DNA from 2 places in the Paenibacillus sp. PK1-4R genome. Region 1 is predicted to be linked to the other one. Evidence: riboswitches for the same ligand, from Rfam matches in the RefSeq annotation. Region 1 holds a riboswitch; the other holds the start of a gene.

Region 1 (3,420 bases):
CGCATGTCGGACCGCCGAGTGAAGCGGCGATGCCGAGGGGCTGCGCATCACCTACAACGATGTCGGCACCCAGCTTGCCTGGGGCTTCCAGCAGACCCAGCGATAGCGGGTTAGCACTTACAACGAGCAGGCCCTTGTGCGCATGCACGAGGTCGGCAGCCTGCTTCACATTTTCCACAGCACCAAAGAAGTTCGGACTCTGGATCATGACAGCAGCGGTATCGTCCGATATGGCGGCTTGCAGGGCATCCCAATCAGTGACGCCATCCTTATAACCAATCTCGACAATCTCCAGACTTAATCCGTGCGCATATGCCTGCAATACCTGACGGGCTTCCGGATGAACGGTACGAGATACGATAAGCTGTTTGCGACGCGTTGCCGCTGCGGCCAGATTACCTGCTTCCGCAAAGGCAGTTGCACCGTCATACATACTGGCATTGGCTACAGTCATACCTGTTAATTCACAGATGTAGGATTGAAATTCGAAAATGGCCTGTAGTTCACCTTGGCTGATCTCAGGCTGATATGGTGTGTAGGCGGTGTAGAATTCGGAACGGGAAATGACATGATTGATGACGGAAGGAACATGATGATCATATATGCCTGCGCCGAGGAAGCTGGCATGTGTTTCGAAATTGGCGTTGGCACCAGCTTGTTTGGACATGTGACGTGTCAGTGCATATTCATCGAGTTTGGAGGATACGGGCAGTTCGCCCTGATAACGGATCTCTTTTGGAATGTCCTGAAACAGTTCCTCCAGCGTATCCACACCGATGGTTGCGAGCATGGCGCTCTGATCTTGTTCAGTCATGGGAATGTAACGGTGCTTGCTCATGCTTGATCAGCTCCTTGAGTAGGTGTCTTTGACGTACGTGTCCGTTTATGAAAAGGGGTCTTCACGACCTCGGCTTTTAGTTTCTTGCCGCGGATCTCAATCTCAAGCGGGGTTCCCAGCGCAGCGTATTTGCTGTCAATGAGGGCCAGCCCCAGATTACGCTTCAATGTAGGTGATTGTGTGCCTGTCGTCACTTCGCCAATCTGTACGCCTTCGGCGTAAATCGGATAGTGGGGGCGGGGAATACCGCGCTCCAGCACTTCGATGCCGACCAGTTTACGGGCGGGCCCGTCAGTTTTTTGCTGTAACAAGGCTTCGTGTCCGATAAAAGGTCCGGCATTCAGCTTCACAAACATGCCAACGCCAGCTTCGAGTGGAGAGATGGTTGCCGACAATTCCTGTCCATACAGGGGGAGCCTCGCTTCAAAGCGCAGTGTATCCCTGGCACCAAGTCCGGTCGGTACCAGTCCGTAACCTTCACCAGCTTGCATTAATCCATTCCACACCGCAGCAGCCTGGTCCGCAGGTACATATAGTTCAAAGCCGTCCTCACCGGTATAACCTGTACGGGACAACAGTAATTTAACGCCGCATACCTCTGCCTGCTGTACAAAACGGAAAGGCTCAATCGAGGATACATCCGTATCTGTAACTTTCCCGATAATATCTACAGCCAGTGGACCTTGCAAGGCGAGCAGCGCCGTCTGCTCCGAATCGTTAGTCATGCTTACGCCAGGGATCAAGTGCTCTTGCAGCCACGCCCAATCCTTGTCGATGTTGGAGGCATTAACAACGAGCATGTAATGCTGATCTTCCAGCTTATACACGAGCAGATCATCCACCACACCGCCATCTGGATAACACATCAGGGTATACTGGGCTTGACCCGGAACGAGCGTGGTCACATCATTGGTCATCATTTGTTGCAAAAAAACTTCAGCCTGCTCACCCTGTACTGTGAATTCGCCCATATGGGATACATCGAACAGTCCAGCACGCTCACGTACCGCTTCATGTTCTTTTTGGATTCCGCTAAATTGCACCGGAAGCTCCCAGCCTCCAAAATCAATGCACCGTACGCCTTCGTATTGCTGATACAGTGGGAAGAGTGGTGTTCTAAGCAAATCGGACATCAAATCACCTCGTCATGGGCCGTCAACTGGCCGGATATACAATCGTGGATCAATGAACCAGGGTATTTTTACATTTTTCAGCAGAGATTTTTCGTAGATAAGTATGGTAAGGCAGCTATGACAGCGCCGTTCTACATCCTGTTTTTCGTTTTTTGGGAAAAAGGAAAAGGACAGGCCAAAGAATCGGCATGCCAAGTAGCACGCTGTATTCTAAGGCTCTGTCCCTTGTACCTGAGAGTTACCCCGCTGCGTTGTGCAGCAGGTTTCCCCTTGGGTGATCATAACGCCCGCACAGGGCGAATAGATGCTCTCCAGAGTTGCGTCCCGTAAAAGTCCTTTTGCCTGAGAGATTCACCCCCGCTTATCGGTGGTTTACTCCTTCGGCGTTACCTCATGTACATCCCGAATCGGGTGTCACGGGTAATCTCTCCCTTTACATTCATCCGCGGGTATAACATAGTCCAATAAACACATTTACTCCTCTCATTAAAACGTGAATCCACTACCGATGTCAAGAACGATGTCATAGATTATAATTAAAAACCGAATATTTAATTTGGTTTCAATTTTATTGTTCGTGTATTTAAAAAGACTGCGCTTACTATTCTAATATTCACCAGTATATGAAGAAAGAGTGTAATCGGGTTACAGGATTTAGAGGTGATCAATAAATAAATTGTGAGGTATCTTGACATTTGAATCAAAAATATCATACGCTATGTTCTGGGAAAAAGGTTAAGGTCAAAGAACGCATGCACTCATTTAATGAAAAGCGAGGCGGATATCGATGAGCGAATTGAAAAGTGATTTCCTGTACAGTGAAGAGCACGAATGGGTGCAAACCGTAGGGGAGGATACTGTACGTATTGGCATTACCGAGTTCGCGCAGCATCAGCTGGGTGACATTGTGTTTGTGGAATTGCCTGACCTTGAAACCAATGTAAAAGCAGAGGACAGCATTGGAACGATTGAATCGGTCAAAACGGTTTCCGACTTGTTCTCTCCCGTCACAGGTTCAATTATTGCAGTCAATGATTCGTTGCAGGACTCCCCTGAACTTGTGAACAGCTCTCCTTACGAGGAAGGTTGGATGATTGAGATTCGTGTTGAGGGAGATCTGACAGCAGCATTGTCTACATTGATGAATGCAGACGCGTATCGTAAACATACGGAAGAATAGTATCAACGAACTTGTACTTATTAACATATATTTTATAAGCAAATGAAATGAGTTTCATATTGTTTCGACCTGTGTGAGCCGGATGCTTGCACAGGTTTTTTGTGCTTTCCAAGAATGGTTTTGAATGTAGATTTGAGCAGATTGTGGATGTAAATCATCTGATTGGACCAAGCTATAGGTTAGAAAATGACTCTGGAAATGATAAAAGTCATAGGCAAGAAAAACCTTGTGTACCAATGGGTTCAGCCATTATGCATCGATTAAAACGA
Region 2 (3,420 bases), 2.1 Mb from region 1:
GAACGCATTCTGGTTCTGTTCAATCGATCAGAAGAGACGGCTATTGTCGAGCTGGAGGCCGGTGACGAAGAATGGACCGAGTTATTCGGCGGAAACCATCGTACCGCCAAGGAAGATGGCGTACTCGCCATTGAACTGCCTGCGTATGGATATGCCGTACTGAGTACGGCTGTGAGCCAGAACTAGAGTCATAATACACATTCATCTGATATAAGTATCCTAACTTCGCTTCATCTGGCAGCATAAAACAAGCGTCCTGCATAACCCGGATTCGGGTTCGCGGACGCTTGTTTTTGTATTTTTGTATTCGCCGTTATACATAATAATGTCACTGATTTATATATCGGTGGTCCCGGTTCAGCTTAAACCTGAGTATCCTTGTCCACTTGAGCATTGTCCGCCCCACTTGTAGTTGTGTCAGAATCCGCTGGCTTCGACTCCTGCTCAGGCTCGGCACGCTTTGCCTTTGGTTTAGCCAGCTTTTGCATCATTTTGCGGCCGGTTGGTGTCTGGGCCAGTCCGCCCTGGGCTGTCTCCCGATGGCGGCTCGGCATCGCACTGCCTACTTCCAGCATGACGTCGATGACTTCGTCTGACGGAATGGCACTACGCACTCCGGCCAGGGCCATGTCAGCCGCAGCCAGCGCCGTAACCGCACCCAGTCCATTACGGACGATGCACGGGATTTCAACAAGGCCTGCGACCGGATCGCAGATAAGGCCCAGTGTATTTTTTAACGCCAAACCAACGGCATGAACGACCTGTTCCGGTGTACCTCCACGCAGTTCAACCATGGCACCCGCAGCCATGCCGATCGCGGAACCCACTTCCGCCTGACAGCCACCCTCGGCCCCGGAGATAAATGAATTGTTGGCAATAACATAACCAATCGCTCCCGCACAGAACAACCCGTTCACCAAATGTTCGTCCGTCCAGCCAAAACGCTCCTGTGAGCTAATAAAAACACCGGGGATGATGCCGCAGGAACCGGCTGTTGGTGTTGCCACGATCCGACCCATGGAGGCATTCACTTCAGATACACACAGGGCATACGCCATGGCAAGTGCGGAAGCATCTCCTGAGCAAGTCTCACCCTTGCGAATGTACTCGGCCATTTTTTTACCGTCTCCACCCGTTAACCCACTGCGTGATGTCGTATCTTCCGTTAACCCTTTGCGTACCGCTTCCTTCATCACCTGATAATATTCAGACATCTGTTTCACAACATCCGCTTCCGGTGTATTGGTCTCCTGAACCTGCTCCTCGATCATCAGCTGAGCAATGGTTTTGGATTCTGCTGTACAGATCGTATTCAGTTCGTGCAAATGTTTAAACCGCATCCGAATCAACTCCTCTCTTCAAATCGATAACACGAATGTCCAGCACATGGTCCAGCTCCCTTAGACGCTTGAGCATATCGGGATTAGGCACACCATCCATTTCCATCGCGGTAAGCGCTTCGCCATCACGGGCTTTCCGGTCCACCTGCATATACCCGATGTTAACCCCGGATGAACTGATCGTGGACGTTACAGATGCAAGCACCCCTGCTTTGTCCGCATGTCGCAGAACAAGTGTTGGAAACTCACCACTAATCTGAACACGAAAATCATTCATCGCATGCACCGATACACTGCCACCACCAATGGATGCACCGATTAAGGAGCAGGCACGTTCTCCATGCCATAACTCAATTTTGACCGTATTTGGATGAGGAGCAGGCAGGCCACTTGTATAAAACTCAACCTCCATGCCTGCTTCCTCTGCGTATTGCTCTGCATCCGGGATACGTGGATCGTCTGTGACATAGTCCAAAAGACCGCCGATCAGTGCCAGATCTGTTCCGTGCCCCTCATACGTGTCAGCGAATGAACCATATAACGTCAGCCGGGCACGTTCTGGCGTACATCCAAGCCACTGACGAGCAATTCTCCCTAACCTTGCCGCTCCAGCTGTATGTGAACTTGAAGGCCCTGTCATGGACGGACCAATAATTGAGAAAACATCTTTAAATCGCACTTTATAACCCTCCAATTGTATTCGTCATTTCCATCCAGAATCTAATCCATATTGTTCCTTATTTACTGAATGATGACATCAAAAAAGGACAGAAGAAGGCCTCAGGCCCTCTCTCTGTCCTCGATACCTGAGAGTTTCACGATCAGCAGTGTCTCACGACAAGGTGCATTGCCTGCGATTACAGACAAGTTCACCGGTCCCACTGATCATATACCCCTTGGGTGGCGCAGTTCGCGCACTCTCCAGAGTTGCGTCCAACGATGGTACATTTACCTGAGAGATTAACCACTGCGCCGGGTGCGCAGCAGCTTGCTCCTTCGGTGCCTGAATACTAGCCATTGTGCTCGGCTAACCCAGGTCTCTCCCGCTCGTTATCATCCGCTATATGGAACCATTCTGAGCTTATGTCAGAACAGTCATGGAAGTCATTAATTTCTTCTTCATTAAGATTAATCGACCGGAAGATCAGTGTCAACAAACTTAACGATTTCTTTGGGTGTATTTCCTTCATTTCCTATTGAAGCGATGATAACCAGAATATTTTGTCAGCTTTCATTACATTAATACGTTAAAAAGATCTTTTAAACAGCTCATTTCGTTCTACTTCAATCAATGATGTGCTTACTATTATTTATGATATTGTCCATGAAACCGTTCGGGTATTCAGGCAACCATAATCTTTGATCCACACTGCTCACTAACCCATCCGAGTCTGCACATCTGGATTATAAATCACAGTTCATAAAATATGCTCTCGTTCTGTACATAAGATCTGCAATACTTGCTGCATAGCTTCGGCATGCGATCTTTCATCCATTCGTGCCTCGACTCATTCGCCATCTGAAAGGCATAATAACCCAGTGTAAAAATCAACATGAATCCTTCCATTAATCGGATATCACGATCCGTCAGTGGTGCGATCTGTTTGGTATAACCGGATAAGAATATATCTCGTTCCTCCCGGTTGAACATAAGTGCTGCCCCTCCGGCATCAAAAAGATAGTACCCATACCCGTATAGACAAAAATCAATCATAGATATGCCCTGATCCGTTATCAGCAGATTGTTGCGAGTAATATCCCCATGAATGATCCCCCATGTTCCTGCGTGCTGCGGGTATGTTTCTAACTGTTCATTAATGTTCTCAAACGTCTCACGAAGCAGGTCGAAGTCTTCCGTTGTAAAAATCCCCAGTCGGACGCCTTCCTCTAGCTGCCCTAGCATGACCAAGTTCTCATGGATGTTGCCATATGCCGGCCGCACCTTTGTTCGATCTGTCTGATTCTGCTCACGCCCATATTGATGAAGCATCTGCAGTTGTGCCCCAAGATCATAGATCTGCTCTGTTGTCAGGCGTTCTCCCTGCTGGATGTCCCTTCCCTCAATCCACTCCAGTACTGT

What was found. A riboswitch is a leader RNA that binds a small molecule or an ion and turns the genes downstream of it on or off. The one in region 1 is predicted to bind glycine.
Region 2: it holds a riboswitch for glycine, as region 1 does, so the genes downstream of both, sdaAB (L-serine ammonia-lyase, iron-sulfur-dependent subunit beta) here and gcvT (glycine cleavage system aminomethyltransferase GcvT) in region 1, are expected to answer to the same signal.

The regions. Positions count from the first base shown of each region.
Region 1 is NZ_CP126535.1:5,359,179-5,362,598, reverse strand. It holds gene gcvPA (aminomethyl-transferring glycine dehydrogenase subunit GcvPA) at 1-838, opposite strand, end outside; gene gcvT (glycine cleavage system aminomethyltransferase GcvT) at 835-1,971, opposite strand; glycine riboswitch at 2,188-2,288, opposite strand; glycine riboswitch at 2,292-2,414, opposite strand; gene gcvH (glycine cleavage system protein GcvH) at 2,759-3,151, shown strand.
Region 2 is NZ_CP126535.1:520,898-524,317, reverse strand. It holds gene QNO02_RS02505 (alpha-glycosidase) at 1-186, shown strand, start outside; gene sdaAA (L-serine ammonia-lyase, iron-sulfur-dependent, subunit alpha) at 363-1,340, opposite strand; gene sdaAB (L-serine ammonia-lyase, iron-sulfur-dependent subunit beta) at 1,330-2,019, opposite strand; glycine riboswitch at 2,132-2,267, opposite strand; glycine riboswitch at 2,272-2,396, opposite strand; gene QNO02_RS02490 (phosphotransferase enzyme family protein) at 2,752-3,420, opposite strand, start outside.